DNA from 3 places in the Streptomyces sp. YIM 121038 genome. Region 2 is predicted to be linked to each of the others. Evidence: riboswitches for the same ligand, from Rfam matches in the RefSeq annotation. Region 2 holds a riboswitch; each other region holds the start of a gene.

What was found. A riboswitch is a leader RNA that binds a small molecule or an ion and turns the genes downstream of it on or off. The one in region 2 is predicted to bind cyclic di-AMP.
Positions count from the first base shown of each region.
Region 1: it holds a riboswitch for cyclic di-AMP, as region 2 does, so the genes downstream of both, C9F11_RS17195 (transglycosylase family protein) here and C9F11_RS19630 (M23 family metallopeptidase) in region 2, are expected to answer to the same signal.
Region 3: it holds a riboswitch for cyclic di-AMP, as region 2 does, so the genes downstream of both, C9F11_RS30245 (M23 family metallopeptidase) here and C9F11_RS19630 (M23 family metallopeptidase) in region 2, are expected to answer to the same signal.

Region 1 is NZ_CP030771.1:4,123,069-4,128,928, reverse strand. Features, by position in the region: gene C9F11_RS17210 (nucleoside triphosphate pyrophosphohydrolase) at 11-970, shown strand; gene C9F11_RS17205 (cytochrome P450) at 1,217-2,512, shown strand; gene C9F11_RS17200 (transglycosylase family protein) at 2,642-3,760, shown strand; cyclic di-AMP (ydaO/yuaA leader) riboswitch at 3,952-4,137, shown strand; gene C9F11_RS17195 (transglycosylase family protein) at 4,142-4,882, shown strand; gene eno (phosphopyruvate hydratase) at 5,150-5,860, shown strand, end outside.
Region 2 is NZ_CP030771.1:4,680,159-4,686,018, reverse strand. Features, by position in the region: gene C9F11_RS19655 (hypothetical protein) at 1-142, opposite strand, end outside; gene C9F11_RS19650 (SigE family RNA polymerase sigma factor) at 135-632, opposite strand; gene C9F11_RS19645 (alginate lyase family protein) at 893-2,152, shown strand; tRNA gene C9F11_RS19640 (tRNA-Met) at 2,222-2,295, shown strand; gene C9F11_RS19635 (PP2C family protein-serine/threonine phosphatase) at 2,656-3,765, shown strand; cyclic di-AMP (ydaO/yuaA leader) riboswitch at 3,997-4,166, shown strand; gene C9F11_RS19630 (M23 family metallopeptidase) at 4,178-5,323, shown strand; gene C9F11_RS19625 (aldo/keto reductase) at 5,645-5,860, shown strand, end outside.
Region 3 is NZ_CP030771.1:7,010,273-7,016,132, forward strand. Features, by position in the region: gene C9F11_RS30235 (pitrilysin family protein) at 1-122, shown strand, start outside; gene C9F11_RS30240 (pitrilysin family protein) at 146-1,528, shown strand; cyclic di-AMP (ydaO/yuaA leader) riboswitch at 1,790-1,952, shown strand; gene C9F11_RS30245 (M23 family metallopeptidase) at 1,965-2,798, shown strand; gene C9F11_RS30250 (GntR family transcriptional regulator) at 3,087-3,758, shown strand; gene C9F11_RS30255 (HPr family phosphocarrier protein) at 4,179-4,460, opposite strand; gene C9F11_RS30260 (bifunctional GNAT family N-acetyltransferase/acetate--CoA ligase family protein) at 4,639-5,860, shown strand, end outside.

The DNA of each region.
Region 1 (5,860 bases), 560 kb from region 2:
CGTTCGAGCGGTGAACGAAACCCCGGCGGGGCGCGTCGTCCTGCTCACCACCAGCCACCGCGTAGCCCCCGGCCTCCTGTCCTGGCCCGCCTGGCAGGCCCTGCACGCCGCCGACGACGTGCTGTGCGCCGACGCCGGCCATCCGCAGCTGCCGTATCTGCGCGAGGCGGGCGTCGACGTCAAGCAGGCCGCACCCACCGCCGAGGAACTGGTGCGCGCCTGCGCGGGCGGCCGCACCGTCCTGGTCGTGGCCACGGCCGAGGGCGACCGCCCGCTGACGGACGGCCTGGCCCGCCTCGCGGGCTCCGGCCGCCACGCCATGCCGGACCTGGAGCTGCTCCCCGGCTCGTACGACCTGCCGGGCGCCCGCCTCCTCGACCTCGTCCAGGTCATGGACCGCATCCGGGCCGAGTGCCCGTGGTCGTCGCGCCAGACCCACCGCAGCCTCGCGAAGTACGGCATCGAGGAGGCGTACGAACTGGTGGAGGCGATCGAGGACGGCGACCGCACGGAACTCCGGGAGGAGCTGGGCGACGTCCTGCTCCAGGTCGTCTTCCACGCGCGCATCGCGGAGGAGGACGATCAGGCGCCGTTCTCCGTGGACGACGTGGCGGGCACCATCGTCGACAAGCTCATCCACCGCCACCCCCACGTCTTCGGCGACGACACGGCCTCGACGCCCGAGGAGGTCAAGGCGCACTGGCTGCGCACCAAGGCGGTGGAGAAGCAGCGCGACTCCGTGACGGAGGGCATCCCCCTCGGCCAGCCCGGCCTCGCCCTCGCCGCCAAGCTCGCCTCCCGCGCCCGCACGGCCGCCCTGGACGTGCCGCTGCCGACGGGCGAGGGCATCGGCTACGAACTCCTGGCGATGGCCGTCCGCGCGGAGGCCGCAGGCATCGACCCGGAAGCCGCGCTACGGGCGGCGGCCCGCGCCTACCGGGACGCGATCCGCACGGCGGAGACGGCGTAACCCTCGCGGGGCGCCCCTGACCCGCCCCTTCCCGCTTCCTGGGGGCTCCGCCCCCAGACCCCCGCTCCTCAAACGCCGGAGAGGCTGAAAGATCTGCCGCAACCGGCGACAGTTCCAGCCCGTCCGGCGTTTGAGGACGAGGCGCGGAGCGCCGACAAACGGGGGGCACGGGGGGCGGAGCCCCCCGGATCGGGAAGGGGCGGGCCTGGGGCGCACCGCGAGGGACGGGCGGCTACCGTCGACCGCATGCACGACAAGCCCCCCGTCCCCCCACAGCCCGAGCTCTTCACCTGGGAGTTCGCCAGCGACCCCTACCCCGCCTACGCCTGGCTGCGCGAGCACGCCCCGGTGACGAAGCGGCGGCTCCCGAGCGGCGTCGAGGCCTGGCTGGTCACCCGCTACGCGGACGCGCGCCAGGCCCTGGCCGACCAGCGCCTCAGCAAGAACCCGGCACACCACGACGAGCCCGCGCACGCCAAGGGCAAGACGGGCATCCCGGGTGAGCGCAAGGCCGAGCTGATGACGCATCTGCTGAACATCGACCCGCCGGACCACACCCGGCTGCGCCGCCTGGTGTCGAAGGCGTTCACGCCGCGCCGCGTGGCGGAGTTCGAGTCCCGGGTGCAGGAGCTGACGGACCAGCTCATCGACGGGTTCGCGGAGCGGGGCGAGGCCGACCTCATCCACGAGTTCGCGTTCCCGCTGCCGATCTACGCCATCTGCGACATGCTCGGCGTACCGCGCGAGGACCAGGACGACTTCCGGGACTGGGCCGGGATGATGATCCGGCACGGCGGGGGCCCGCGCGGCGGCGTGGCGCGCTCGGTGAAGAAGATGCGCGGCTACCTCGCCGAGCTCATCCACCGCAAGCGGGAGTCCCTCGCGGACGAGGGCGACGACGACCTGATCTCCGGGCTGATCCGCGCCTCCGACCACGGCGAGCACCTCACCGAGAACGAGGCCGCGGCGATGGCCTTCATCCTCCTCTTCGCCGGCTTCGAGACGACCGTGAACCTCATCGGGAACGGCACGTACGCCCTGCTCACCCACCCCGAGCAGCGGGCCCTGCTGGAGCGCTCCCTGGCCGCGGGCGACACCGGCCTCCTCGCCACGGGCCTGGAGGAACTCCTGCGCTACGACGGGCCCGTGGAGCTGGCCACCTGGCGGTTCGCCACCGAGCCGCTGCGCATCGGCGGCCAGGACGTCGCGGCGGGCGACCCGGTGCTCGTCGTGCTCGCCGCCGCCGACCGCGACCCCGACCGCTTCGCCGAGCCCGACCGCCTCGACCTGTCCCGCCGCGACAACCAGCACCTCGGCTACGGCCACGGCATCCACTACTGCCTCGGCGCCCCGCTCGCCCGCCTGGAGGGGCAGACCGCCCTGGCCACCCTGCTGCGCCGCCTGCCCGACCTGCAACTGGCCTCGGCCCCGGAGGAGTTGAGGTGGCGCGGCGGGCTCATCATGCGGGGCCTCAGGACGTTGCCGGTGCGTTTCACACCCGCCCCGCGGGCCACTCGTGCTGATGGGCCGTCAACAATGTGACTTTCGCGTGATCTCGGCTGAACCGACTTGTGACTGGCGTTCGAGTGCCGCTACGTTCACGACGGCCCGGCACCCGCGCGCTCGCGCGCTCGCGCCGCGCCCGACCTGTCGTCCACGAAAGGCACCTGCATGCTCTCCGGCCAAGGCCGTCACCGTCGCCCCCGCCAGGTCCCGGCGATCCTCGTCACGGCGGGCGTCACCGGATCCGCCATCGCCATCCCGCTCCTCGGCGCGTCGAGCGCGAGCGCGGCGGACGCCGAGACGTGGGACAAGGTCGCGGAGTGCGAGAGCGGCGGCGCGTGGAGCGCCAAGGGCAGCGGCTACTACGGCGGCCTCCAGCTCACCCAGGACACCTGGGAGCGGTACGGCGGCCTCTCCTACGCGCCGAGCGCCGACCAGGCGAGCCGCTCCCAGCAGATCCACGTCGCCGAGAACGTGCTCGCCGACCGGGGCCCCGACGCCTGGCCGAACTGTGCCCCGGCCGCGGGCCTGACGAAGGGCGGCGAGGCCGCCGACGTCGACCCGGGCCTGCCGACGTCCCCGCCGCGCCCCGCGGACTCCGACGGGTCCGCCGCGTCCGGCAAGGACGAGGGCAAGGAGAAGGACAAGGACGAGGACAAGGGCGAGAAGGGCAAGGCCGGGGAGAAGGACGCGAAGGGCGAGCGCGAGGGCGCCGCCACGGACGCGGACGGCTCCGAGAAGGCCGAGAGGCCCGGCAGTTCCGCCGACGCGCGAGACAAGAGTCACGAAACGGACAGCCGGGACGGCGACGCCGACCGCGCCGACGAGGGCGGGAAGAGCGACGGGCGCGGCGGCAAGCACCGCAAGCCCGCCGCCGACGGCTCCGACAAGTCCGGTGCGGACGACAGCGCTTCGCCGCGGGAGTCCGACAGCGCCGGGCCCGGCGCGGACGACGCGCCCCGGGACGGCTCCGCCGGCCGCCACCGCGGCGACCGCGCCGACGAGAACGCCCCGTCCGGCGACACCGGCCCCGGGCGCCACGCCTCGCGCGGCGACGCGCGGGACGTCCCCGGCACCGAGCGCGCCGCGGGCACGTACACGGTCCGCTCCGGTGACAACCTCTCGGCGATCGCCGACAGCCACGACCTTGACGGCGGCTGGACGGATCTGTACGCGGGCAACAAGAAGACCGTGGGCTCCGACCCGGACCTCATCCTCCCCGGTCAGCGGCTCGAACTGGGGGCGGACGGCAAGGAAGTGACTGAGGGGAAGCCGGGCGGGAAGTAGGCCGAAAGCCCGGCAGTTCGCGATGAATGTCCGGTTTAAAGACGGTGAGAGGCAAGTGAGAGATGGGTCTCAGAAGCCCTGATCGTCTTTGAAATTCGGATGATTGCCTGACTACGGTCATGACCGCTCGCCACAGCGGGCCCCGCCGGTCGGTACGCCGAATCCTGCCAACGGCCGGACGGGAACAGTCGTCGCTTCGAGCGCCGAAGGCAGGAGCGGGGGACCCAAGGTAAGTGCCGGGCCCGGACGTTGAGCGGTCGCCAGACCGCGGGACGCACGGACACGGCTAGGGGTGAAGTCGCGCGCTAGGACGTGCGGCCGGGCACTCACCCGCCCGAACCCGACAGCTCACCTCGCAGGCGTCGGTGAGGGGATCACTTCATGCTGCGTTCCGGCAAGGGCAAGCACCGTCGTCCGACCAAGCTCGACAAGGCCACCCGCGCCGCCACCGTCGTCGGTGTCACCGGTGCCGCTGTCGCCGCCCCGCTGATGGCCGCCGGCACGGCCAACGCCGCCACTCCCGCCGAGTGGGACCGCGTCGCCGCGTGCGAGTCGGGCGGCAACTGGTCCATCAACACCGGCAACGGCTACTACGGCGGCGTGCAGTTCTCCGCCTCCACCTGGGCGGCGTACGGCGGCACGAAGTACGCGCCGACCGCCGACAAGGCCTCCAAGGCCCAGCAGATCGAGATCGCCGAGAAGGTCCTCGCGGGCCAGGGCAAGGGCGCGTGGCCGAAGTGCGGCGTGGGCCTGTCCGGCTCCCCGTACACCGGCGGCGGCTCCTCCGGCGGTGGCCAGCAGCAGCCGCAGCAGCAGAACAAGCCGCGGCCCCAGCAGCAGGCGCAGCCGCAGCAGCAGGCCGCTCCCAAGCCGCAGGCGCAGCCGCAGCACCAGCCGCAGCAGGCCGCCCCGCAGGTCGAGAAGAAGACCGTCCAGACCCCGACCGGCAAGGTCGTGAAGAAGGGCGACGGCGAGTACAAGGTCGAGTCCGGCGACACCCTGTCGAAGATCGCCCAGGAGCACGACGTCAAGGGCGGCTGGCAGAAGCTGTACCAGCTGAACGACGACATCGTCTCCGACGCCGACTTCATCTACCCGGGCCAGCAGCTGCACCTCAGCTGACCCGCCCCGGCCCCGGCAGCGCCCGGAGCCGCCCCGTCCCCATGGGCTACCGCCCCGGTGCGCGTCCCCCCGCCGCACCGGGGCGGTACCTTTTTGTCCGGTAGTTTGTTTGCTGAGGGAACTATCCGCGTTCGGCCCGTCGGCCCGTCCATGTGCTGGGCGGTCGGATGGCCGATGCCCCGGAGCCGGTTAGGCTCGTGTCGCAGGGGCCAGCGCGGCCCCTAGTACCCCCGCGTACCCCGCGTCACATCCCATAAGGAGATGCTCGTGCCGTCCATCGACGTCGTCGTAGCCCGGGAAATCCTGGACTCCCGAGGCAATCCCACGGTCGAGGTCGAGGTCGGCCTCGACGACGGCTCCACCGGCCGTGCCGCCGTCCCGTCCGGCGCCTCCACCGGCGCCTTCGAGGCCATCGAACTCCGTGACGGAGACGCCAACCGCTACGGCGGCAAGGGCGTGGAGAAGGCCGTCCTCGCCGTCATCGAGCAGATCGGCCCGGAGCTCGTCGGCTACGACGCCACCGAGCAGCGCCTGATCGACCAGGCCATGTTCGACCTGGACGCCACGGACAACAAGGGCTCCCTCGGCGCCAACGCCATCCTCGGCGTCTCCCTCGCCGTGGCCCACGCCGCCTCCGAGGCCTCCGACCTGCCGCTCTTCCGCTACCTGGGCGGTCCGAACGCGCACCTGCTGCCGGTGCCGATGATGAACATCCTGAACGGCGGATCCCACGCGGACTCCAACGTCGACATCCAGGAGTTCATGATCGCCCCGATCGGCGCGGAGTCCTTCTCCGAGGCCCTGCGCTGGGGCGCCGAGGTCTACCACACGCTGAAGAAGGTCCTGAAGAACAAGGGCCTGTCCACCGGCCTCGGCGACGAGGGCGGCTTCGCGCCGAACCTGGAGTCCAACCGCGCCGCCCTCGACCTCATCGTCGAGGCCATCAAGCAGGCCGGTTACGTCCCGGGCGAGCAGATC
Region 2 (5,860 bases):
CGGCGACGGCCGTGACGAAGACCCGGTGGGCCCGGCGGCCGCGCCGGACGACGACGGAGACGGGCGGCACACCGGCACGGACGCGGCCGGCGTCGGCGGCCTCCTGGAACAGCGAGCGCAGGGGGTCGTGCGGTTCAGACACCGGGGGCCTCCTCGGTACGCGGGTCTGTCAGACGGAGGGCGAGCGCGGCACGGCCGCGGGAGAGATGGGTCTTGACCGTGCCGGGGGACAGGCCGGTCTCCCCGGCGATCTGCTCGACGGAGAGGTCGCACATGTAGTGCAGGGCGAGCGTCCGCCGCTGCTGCGGCGGCAGTTCGCGCAACGCCTCGACCAGGGCGACCGATTCGGGGCCAGGGCCCTCGGTGTGCGGCGGGGCGCCGCTGCGCTGCCAGGCCGACGCCGAGCGGCGCACGCCGCGCCAGCGGCTCACCGCGAGCCGCCAGGCGACGGTGCGGATCCACGCCTCGGGGCGGCCGTCGCGGTCGAGCCGCCCCCGGCGGCTCCAGCCCTTGACGAACGCCTCCTGCACGACGTCCTGCGCTTCGTGCAGGTCACCGAGCATCACGTACAGCTGCCCCGTCAGTCGTGCGGCCGCGTGCGCGTAGAACTCCTCGAACTCCTCGACGGTCAACAGATTGCTCCCGGATCTCCTTGGTCTCACCGTGCATACGCCCGCCGACCCGCGTCCGGATGACACGGAAGACGAAAGATCCAGGTGACGACGGTCACAGGCCGGACGCGGCCCGCGGCGCCCGCGGGTTCGCCGCCCGCCCTGCCCGCGGGTTCGCCGCCCGCGTCGGCGGCGGGGCGCCCCACGACCGGCCCAACAAATCCTGCGCCCCCGGCGCCGCCGCGGCACGCTGCCAGTGGAACGTGATCCGGAGGTGCGGCATGGCGGCTCAGGCACAACCAGGGGCCCGGTCCCGCGGGCCCCGCGGGGGCATACGCGGCCGCCGGATCCGCGGGGCGGCCCTCGCCCTGCTCCTCGCCCTCGCCGCCCCGGCCTGCGGCGGCTCCGACGGGCCCGGCGACGCGGCCACCGCCCCCGCCCGCCGCGCCGACCTGCCCTTCAGCCATCCGGGTGTCCTCGTCAGCAAGGCCCAGTTCGACCGGGTGCGCGCCCACGTCGCGGCCCGCGAGCAGCCCTGGCGCACGGCGTACGAGCAGCTGCGCGCCAGCAAGTACGCGGCCGCCGACTACCGCCCGAAGCCGTACGCCGTGGTCGCCTGCCCGCCCGGCAACGAGCCGGGCCAGGGCTGCGTGGAGGAGCGCGAGGACGCCCTGGCCGCGTACACCCAGGCACTGCTCTACAACGTCACCGGCGACCGCGCCCACGCCGAGAAGGCCATCGCGATCATGGACGCCTGGGCCCGGGTCGTCACCCGGCACACGGAGGCCAACGCGGGCCTGCAGACCGCCTGGGCCGCCAGCTCCTGGGCGCGCGCGGCCGAGGCCGTGCGCTACACCTACGACGGCTGGGCCGACGGCGACCTGCTGCGCTTCGAGCGGATGCTCCGCAACGCCTATCTGCCCCAGGTCGTGGCCGGTTCGGTCGAGTCCAACGGCAACTGGGACCTCGTCATGGCCGACGCCGTCATCGGCATGGCGGTGTTCCTCGACGACCACGCGGCCTTCGAGGAGGCGGTGCGCCACTTCCGTGGCCGCGTGCCCGCGTACTTCTATCTGAAGTCCGACGGACCGCTGCCCGTGGCGCCCCGGGGCAGCGACCTCGACACGGCGGCAGAGCTGAGCCGCTACTGGTTCGGACAGAAGAAGTTCGCCGACGGGCTCGCGCAGGAGACCTGCCGCAACTTCAAGCACGCCGGGTACTCCCTGGCCGCCACCGCCCACATCGCCGAGACGGCCTGGCACCAGGGCGTCGACCTGTACGCCGAGGTCAAGGACCGGCTGCGGGCCGCCTTCGAGTTCCACTCCGGCTACCAGCTCGGCGCCACCGCACCCGGCTGGCTGTGCGGCGGCAGGCTCCAGCGCGACCTCGGGCCCGACACGGAGGTCGGCCTGAACCATCTGCGCGGCCGCCTCGGCATGGACCTGCCGAACACCCGGAAGCTCACCCTGGAGCGGCGCCCGGAAGGCACCGACGACCTGTTCGTGGCCTGGGAGACGCTGACGCACGCGGAGAACACCTGAGGCGCGGAGGGCACCTCGGGTACCAGTTCGCGTTCTGTGCCCCTGATGGCGTACTGTTGGGTTCACCGACGCGGGGTGGAGCAGCTCGGTAGCTCGCTGGGCTCATAACCCAGAGGTCGCAGGTTCAAATCCTGTCCCCGCTACTCAAGAGCCGAAGGCCCGGAATCCTCAGGGATTCCGGGCCTTCGGCGTTCCGGTGGCCCGGGGCGGCGCCGGGGCTCCGGAGCGCCGCGAGCACGGGGCGCCGCCAGGGCCGCCGTCAGGGGCCGGTGCCAGAGGCCGCCGCCGGGCGGGGCGCACGCCGTCCGCGCGGGTCGGCGCGCCACCGCCCCGCGCCAGGGCGCACGCTGCCCGCCGGATCACCCACTCGGAGCACGCCGGGTCGCCCCCGGGCCCCAACGCGGGAAGCCTTGGGCCGATGCGGCGGGTCTGCGGCGGGAGTCGAGCGGTGGTTGCTTTGGGCGGTGGGGACCTCCGTACCGGTGCCGGGCCGGGGGCGCGCCATGGGCGCTGAGGGCCGGGCACCGCGTCGCGAGCGGGCCCTCACCCGCGTGCTGCCCCCGCTCCTGATCCTCGTCGGGGTCGCCTTCGACGCGCTCACGCCGCCCCAGTTCACCGCGTCCCCGCTGTTCGCCGCCGCGCCCCTGATCGCGGCCCCGTTCTTCTCGCTCGGCACCACCGTGGCGACGGCCGCCGTGTCCTGCGCCGCCGTGCTCGCCCTGCGCATCGACAACCACGCGGGCGTGGACGTCGAGGTCGTCACCTCCTTCGTCACCATGCTCACCGTCGGCGCCCTCGCCGTCGTGATCAACCGCGTCGTCCGCCGCGGCGACGCCCGCCTCGCCTCCGCCCGCTCCATCGCCGAGGCCGCGCAGCGGGCCGTCCTGCCGCAGCCGGACCCGCGCATCGGCGGCCTGGACGTCGCCGCCCGGTACGAGGCCGCGCAGGCCGACGCCTTCATCGGCGGCGACCTGTACGCGGTGCAGGACACCCCGCACGGCGTCCGCCTCATCGTCGGCGACGTACGCGGCAAGGGCATGGGCGCGGTGGCCGCCGTCGCCGTCGTCATCGGCGCCTTCCGCGAGGCGGCCGAGCAGGAGGCCACCCTGGAAGCCGTGGCGCAGCGCCTGGAGCGTGCCCTGGCGCGCGAGGGCACGCGGCGCGACGGGCTCGACGCCTTCGAAGGGTTCACCACGGCGGTCCTCGCGGAGATCCCGCGCGGCGGCGGCAGCGTGCGCCTGGTCAACCGCGGCCACCCCGAGCCGCTGCTGCTGCGCGCCGACGGGCGCCTGCGCGTGCTCTCGCCCGCCGAACCCGCGCTGCCGCTCGGCATGGGCGACCTCGGCGTCTGGCCCGACCGCGCGGACGAGACCGACTTCCCGCCCGGATCCACGCTGCTGCTGCACACCGACGGGCTCAGCGAGGCCCGGGACGCGCGGGGTGTCTTCTACGACCCCGCGGCCCGGCTCGGCGGCCGCGTCTTCTCGGGCGCGGACGCCCCCGACGCGCTCCTGTCCACGCTCGTCGCCGAGGTCCTCGACCACACCGGCGGCGGCGCCACCGACGACATGGCCCTCCTCGCCGTACGACGGCCCGTCACACCCCGTGACTGAACGGAGCCCCAGCGCAGCGCAACTGACGACCCGTCATCCATACCTGAAGATCGATTCCACTGCGCAGCGTCATGGCACGCGCTCAACTCGCCCTATTCCCGGCCTTGATGTCCCGTTGTGTTCGTGGCGTAAGCGTTAACGATCAACCCGAACAGCTTGGAATACCGACCCGCTGTCTATTAACGTTCGATAACGCAGCGCGGTCGTCCCAGCCGTCACACCCGGCGGCTCCGCGCGCACGCGCCTAATCCCGCAAGGGAGCCGGGGAACCACCATCTTGGGGTGAATCGGACGCCTCTCGCGCACGCGGACCCGTATCCGCCGTGCACGAGCAGCGGCCGTAGGAGACCTTCCTGCTCCGAACCCGTCAGCTAACCCGGTAGGCGAGAAGGAAGGAAAGGAGTGCGCCCCCGTGGCGTCCAACCGGCCTGCCCCAGAAGCGCTCTACATACCCCACGGCAGCCTCATCGAGGGTGCCGACGGCGGCGAAGGACCCGGGGGACACACCGGGCACGCCGACCACGCCGAGGCCTCCGCGCCCGCCGGGTATGCCGGTTACGCCGCCCAGGAGCCCCCGGCCTCCTGGGAGGAGTGGAACCCCACCGCGGAGACCGTCCGCCCCGTGCGCGGCAAGCACCGCATCCACAAGAAGGGCGGCGGCGGCCTCGCCCGCAGCTCCACCGTCCTCGGCGTCGGCGTCATCGCCGCCGTCGGCGCGGGCGGCATCGCCACCGCGCAGGGCGGCAAGCCGCCCGTCTCCATCGCCCTGCCGGACCTGGCGTCCGTCGCGGACTCGCTGCCGGGCGTCGGCGCCCTGGTCGACGGCGACGACACCGCCGCCCCGGCCACCGCCGCGGCCGCGGCGCCCCTCAGCTCCGCGGGCGTCACCGGCGCCGACGCCGAGCGGGGCACCACGGACGCGGGGGAGGCCCTGCGGGCCCGCATCCTCCAGCAGGCCGAGAACCAGCACCACCAGGCGGACGACGCGCAGCGCAGGCAGGCCGAGGACGCGGCCGTGGCCAGGGCCGCCGCGACCGCCACGGCCCAGCAGGGCAAGGCGGCGGCCGAGGTCAAGGCGAAGGCCGCGGAGGAGAAGCGGAAGAAGGAGGAGGCGGCCCGCAAGAAGCGCGAGGCCGAGCGCCTCGCGAAGCTCGCCAAGAGCTTCACGCTCCCCGCCTCCTCGTACGTCCTCACCTCCCACTTCGGCGACTCCGGCTCCATGTGGTCCTCCGGGCGGCACACCGGCCTGGACTTCGCGGGCCCCAACGGCTCCCCGCTCAAGGCCGTCCACTCCGGCACCATCACGGAGGCCGGCTGGGCGGGCGCGTACGGCTACCGCACGGTCCTGAAGCTCGATGACGGCACCGAGATCTGGTACTGCCACCAGTCCTCGCTCTCCGTCAGCGTGGGCCAGAAGGTCAGCACCGGCGACGTCATCGGCCGCATGGGCGGCACGGGCAACGTCACCGGGGTCCACCTCCACCTGGAGGTCAGGACGGGCGGCGGCGCGGCCATCGACCCGCTGTCCTGGCTGCGCGGCAAGGGCCTGACGCCCTGATCCCGCCCGCCGCGAAGCCCCGTGGCCGCGCGCCCCGCCGACGGCCGCGAGCCGACGGCTGGCCTCCGGCCGCTGGCCTCCGACGGCCGCTAGCCGCTGACCCCCGGCCGCTGACTCCCGACGGCCGCGAGCCGACGGCTGGCGGCTGACCGCGAAGGGTCCTCAGACTCCGGCGGCCCTGGCGACGACCCCCCGACGCCAGGGCCGCCGGTTCCCGCGTCCCGCGGCCTCCCCGACCGGGTTCCGCATCCTGGAATCCGTTGTCTGGAATCCGCCGTCCCTCACCGGAATTCCCGACTTCGCAAGGATGTTGGCGCCGGTATGACCACTCTTCGCCCTCTGGGATCGTCCGACCTCGAAGTCTTCCCGCTCGCCCTCGGCGGCAACGTCTTCGGCTGGACCGCCGACCAGGACCAGTCCTTCGCCGTCCTCGACGCCTACGCCGCCGCGGGCGGCAACTTCATAGACACCGCGGACGCCTACACGTTCTGGGTGCCCGGCAACAAGGGCGGCGAGTCCGAGACCGTCCTCGGGCGG
Region 3 (5,860 bases), 2.3 Mb from region 2:
CCGACAACCGCGCGGTCCTGGTGTACGAGCCGGTGGCCGCCGCGGAGGACGCCGACGGCACGGCCGCCGCGCCCCAGCAGGAAGCCGCCGAGACCCAGCAGGAAGAGGAGGCGGCGAAGTGAGTGAGGCTGAGACGTCCGTGAAGATGCAGTTCCACCCGCAGCCCCAGGCGGGCACGGCCAAGCCCTGGGCCTTCCCGGCCCCCGAGCGCGGCGCCCTGGCCAATGGCCTGACGGTGCTGCGCTGCCACCGCCCCGGCCAGCAGCTCGTCGCCGTCGAGGTCCACCTCGACGCGCCCCTGGACGCCGAGCCGCAGGGCCTGGACGGCGTGTCCACGATCATGGCGCGGGCGTTCTCCGAAGGCACCGACAAGCACTCCGCCGAGGAGTTCGCCGCCGAGCTGGACCGCTGCGGCGCCACGCTGGACGCGCACGCCGACCACCCCGGCGTCCGGCTCTCCCTCGAAGTGCCCGTCTCCCGCCTGGCGAAGGGCCTGGGCCTGCTGGCCGACGCGCTGCGCGCGCCCGCCTTCGAGGACGGCGAGATCGAGCGCCTCGTCCGCAACCGCCTGGACGAGATCCCGCACGAGACCGCCAACCCCGCGCGCCGCGCCGCCAAGGAGCTGGCCAAGCAGCTCTTCCCGGCCACCTCGCGCATGTCGCGCCCGCGCCAGGGCACCGAGGAGACGGTCACCGCCATCGACTCCGCGGCCGTACGCGCCTTCTACGAGAAGCACGTGCGCCCCGCCACGGCCACCGCCGTCGTGGTCGGCGACCTCACGGGCACGGACCTCGACGCCGTCATCGCCGACACCCTCGGCGCCTGGACGGGCGGGTCGGCGGAGCCGCACGTGATGTCCCAGGTGACCGCCGACGACACCGGCCGCGTCGTCATCGTGGACCGCCCCGGCGCCGTCCAGACGCAGCTCCTCATCGGCCGCGTGGGCGCGGACCGGCACGACATCGTCTGGCCGGCGCAGGTCCTCGGGACGTACTGCCTGGGCGGCACCCTCACCTCGCGCCTGGACCGCGTCCTGCGCGAGGAGAAGGGGTACACGTACGGCGTGCGCGCCTTCAGCCAGGTGCTGCGCTCCGCGGCCCCGCGGTCCCCGGAGGGCGCCCCGGGCGTCGCCATGCTGGCCATCAGCGGCTCCGTGGACACGCCGAACACGGGCCCGGCGCTGGATGACCTGTGGAAGGTCCTGCGCACCCTCGCCGCCGAGGGCCTCACCGACGCCGAGCGCGACGTCGCCGTGCAGAACCTGGTGGGCGTGGCCCCGCTGAAGTACGAGACGGCCGCCGCGGTCGCCGCGACGCTCGCCGACCAGGTGGAGCAGGAGCTGCCGGACGACTTCCAGGCGAGCCTGTACCGGCAGTTGGCCGGGACGGGCACGGTGGAGGCCACCGCGGCCGTCGTGAGCGCGTTCCCGAGCGACCGCCTGGTGACGGTGCTCGTCGGTGACGCCGCGCAGATCGAGGAGCCCGTCAGGGCCCTCGGCATCGGCGAAGTGACGGTTGTCACCGGCTGATTGCGGCACACACGCCATGAACCGGCCTCACCAGGCCGCAACGGGCAAACCGGAATGAACGCCGCGTAACCCCAGGGGCCCCGGAGGCTCAGGAAGCCTCCGGGGTCCCTGCATGCTGCCATATGTCCGAATTGACATGGAGGTTGGGCGTCTGCCGTGTGGCGTGCGCTACAAAAGGCAGGATCCGTTTGTCGATTGAAAGATGAGGCGTTTAGCGTCAGTGCGGCTGTACGTCACGCAGTACGCCGCGCCCGCGGCACCGGACAGTCATCGCCGAGTCCCCGTACGGCGTGAGCCAGGGGAGCCGGGGACCCACACGTCCCCTGGGGTGAATCGGTCCCCTTGCCGCGAGGCGAGGAGTCCGTAGGAGACCTTCCTGCTCCGAACCCGTCAGCTAACCCGGTAGGCGAGAAGGAAGGAAAGGACCAGCCGCTTCATGGCGCTCATCCGCCCGACCGGCAAGCACCGCCGTCCGAGCCGCATCACGCGCACCACCGCCAGCGCCGCGGGCGTCGCCGCCCTCACCACCACCGGTGTCATCTCGGGCCTGGCCGCTCCGGCCCTCGCCGCCGACGGCTCCGCGGACCACGCGAGCACCGGCCTCACGCAGGCCATCGCCATCAACGACACGCTGGCCGACGAGATCGACGCCCAGGCCGCCGCCCAGAAGCAGGCCGCCAACGACGCCGCCGCCCAGAAGAAGGCGGAAGAGGCGGCGCGGCAGAAGGCCGCCGAGCAGAAGCGCAAGGCCGAGGCCGCCGCGAAGGAGAAGGCCGAGAAGGAGGCCAAGGCCAAGGCGGCGAAGGAGGCCAAGGAGCGGGCCCGCGAGCGGGCCGCCCGTGACGCCGAGCGCAAGCGCCTGAACGCCTACGTCGCCCCGGTCGCCGGCTCCTACGTCTCCACCTCCTACAAGGCCGGCGGCGGCATGTGGTCCTCCGGCAGCCACACCGGCATCGACTTCCACGCCGCGTCCGGCACCTCGGTGCAGGCGGTCGGCGCGGGCACCGTCGTCGAGGCGGGCTGGGGCGGCGCCTACGGCAACAACGTCGTGATCAAGATGAACGACGGCACGTACACCCAGTACGGCCACATGTCGTCCCTCAGCGTCACGGTCGGCCAGGCCGTCACCCCCGGCCAGCAGATCGGCCTCTCCGGTTCCACCGGCAACTCCTCCGGGCCGCACCTGCACTTCGAGGCCCGCACCGGCGCCGAGTACGGCTCGGACATCGACCCGATCGCGTACCTGCGCTCCCACGGCGTGGGCGTCTGACGCGTCGACGGCGCGAACGCCCCGCGCCCGCGCACGTCCCGAAAGCCCCGGCTCACCGAGCCGGGGCTTTCGGCATCGGGGCACGGCTCGGGCCCTAAGCGCCCACGACCGGTAAGCGTGCCGCTGCGCACACCTTTGGCCAAAAGATATCCATGGATTCCGGTGCCCCATCGGAAAATGCGGCCATCTGCAATAGAGTCCGTCGTGGCAGCGTCCATGGAGTCGCCGCACCAGCGTCTTCAACGCGTCGCGCGACGCGTTTCGCGGGCATTAAAGCGGAGGTCCGTCATGCGCATTCCCGCGCACTCGGTCTGCACGGCCATCCGGGACGACATCGTCTCCGGTGTCTACGAACGCGGCACGCGGCTCACCGAAGAACTCCTCGCCCGCCGCTACGGCGTCTCGCGCGTCCCCGTGCGCGAGGCCCTGCGCACCCTGGAGGCCGAGGGCTTCGTCGTCACCCGCAGGCACGCGGGCGCCTGCGTCGCCGAGCCGACCGAGCAGGACGCCGCCGACCTCCTGGAGGTCCGTACGCTCCTGGAGCCGCTGGCGGCCGCCCGCGCGGCCCAGCGCCGCACCGAAGCCCATCTGAAGGTCCTGCGCGGCCTCGTGCGCCTCGGCCAGGAGCGGGCCCGGCGCGGCGGCGAGGACCTGCGCGCGCTCGACGGCTGGTTCCACGAGACGCTCACCCAGGCCTCCGGCAGCCCCGGCCTCATCGCCCTGCTCACCCAGCTGCGCCACAAGGTCGCCTGGATGTACGTGGCGGACGCGCAGGCCGCGGCCACGGACCTGTGGAGCGGGCACGCCGCGGTCGTCGACGCGGTCGCCCGCCAGGACGCGGACCGGGCCCGCGCGCTCACGCTCCTGCACGCCGAGCGCACGGCGTCCGCGTACCGGCCGCGCGCCGGGCGTGTGAGGGGTTCGCAACGCGCCGTCAACAAAGTAGGCGTACGGAATTAACAGGCGCCCCGTACACGGGACTAACAGGGGCCTCGTACTCAGGATTAACAGGGGCCTCGTACACGGGACCCGTATCCCGTACGCGGGACTCGTCCACCGGACTCGTATGCAGGGCTCATATGCGGAGTGCACGTACCCGAAGTGCGCGTACGCGACCTCATGCGCGGCGTCGTGAAAGCCGGGCATGCCCGCGTGGGAATTCCCCGCCGGATTTACTTGCCGCAGGTGCTGCCTTTGTGCCACCGGTGGTGCGCCACCGGCTCGTGAATTCACCCGGGGCGTTCGCCGGACGGCACTCCGCGGGGGCGCGCCTCGGGGCGCACCCCCCCCGAAAAGCCTCGGGGCGCACCCCCGAAAACACGACGGAGCCGCGCGGCCACCCAGTGGCTCACGCGGTTCCGGCACGCTTGTCCGACCGTGTCAGACGGTCTCCGGGAGCTCCTCGAGGCCCTCGGAGACGAGCTTCGCCAGCCGGTCCAGGGCGGCGTCCGCACCCTCGGCGTCCGAAGCGAGCACGATCTCCTCGCCGCCCTGCGCGCCCAGGCCGAGCACCGCGAGCATCGAGGCCGCGTTGACGGGGTTGCCGTCGGCCTTGGCGATCGTCACGGGGACGCCCGAGGCCGTGGCCGCACGGACGAAGATGGAGGCGGGCCGGGCGTGGAGGCCCTCGGCCCAGCCGACGTTGACGCGGCGCTCAGCCATGTGTTGCTGCCCTTCCAGGTGTCTCACACTTGTCTAGACCAGTGTCTCATGCCGACCCGGGTGCTCCCGCAGGACCGGCGGAGCGCTGCCCCACGGGCCGCGTCCCGCCACCCGAGCGCCTTCGACCCCTCCTACATTGCCCCGGGCCCGGCGCCCGCGCGACCCGTACCCTGGCCCCATGCAGACCCCGGCGGACGGCTCAGCACACCCCTCGTCGGACAGCGCCGCGCACGCCCCGGCGGACGGCACGGCGCCCGCCGCCACGCACACCCCCGCGGCCGAAGCCACCCGCGCCCCGGCCGCGGACCAGCACCCCTACCCCTCCCACTGGGAGGCCGACGTGGTGCTGCGCGACGGCGGCACCGCCCGCATCCGGCCCATCACGGCCGCCGACGCCGACCGTCTGGTCAGCTTCTTCGAGCAGGTCTCGGACGAGTCGAAGTACTACCGCTTCTTCGCGCCCTACCCCCGTCTGTCCGCGAAGGACGTGCACCGCTTCACGCACCACGACCACGTGGACCGCGTCGGGCTCGCGGCCACCATCGGCGGCGAGTTCATCGCCACCGTCCGCTACGACCGCATCGACGCCCAGGGCCGCCCCGCCTCGGCGCCCGCCGAAGAGGCCGAGGTCGCCTTCCTCGTCCAGGACGCCCACCAGGGCCGCGGCGTCGCCTCCGCGCTGCTCGAACACATCGCCGCCGTCGCCCGCGAACGCGGCATCCGCCGCTTCGCCGCCGAAGTCCTGCCCGCCAACACCAAGATGGTGAAGGTCTTCACGGACGCCGGATACCAGCAGCAGCGCAGCTTCGAGGACGGCGTCGTGCGCCTCGAACTCGACCTGGAGCCCACCGACCGCTCCGTCGCCGTCCAGCACGCCCGCGAACAGCGCGCCGAGGCCCGCTCCGTGCAGCGGCTGCTCGCGCCCGGCTCCGTCGCGGTCATCGGCGTCGGCCGCGCCGAGGACAGCGTCGGCCGCGGCGTCCTGCGCAACCTGCTGCGCGCGGGCTTCACCGGCCGCGTCCACGCCGTCAACCGCGCCTTCGCGGACCGGGCCACCACCGAGGGCGTCGAGGGGGTCCCCGCACACCGCTCCGTGCGCGACGTCGCCGGGCCCGTCGACCTCGCCGTCGTCGCCGTCCCCGCCGAGCACGTGCCGGAAGCGGTCGCCGAGTGCGGCGAACACGGCGTCCAGGGCCTCGTCGTCCTCTCCGCCGGATACGCCGAGAGCGGCCCCGAAGGACTGGAGCGCCAGCGCGAACTCGTCCGCCAGGCCCGCTCCTACGGCATGCGCCTCATCGGCCCCAACGCCTTCGGCGTGATCAACACCGCTTCCGCCGTACGCCTGAACGCCTCGCTGGCCCCCGAACTGGCCGCCGCGGGCCGCATCGGCCTGTTCACCC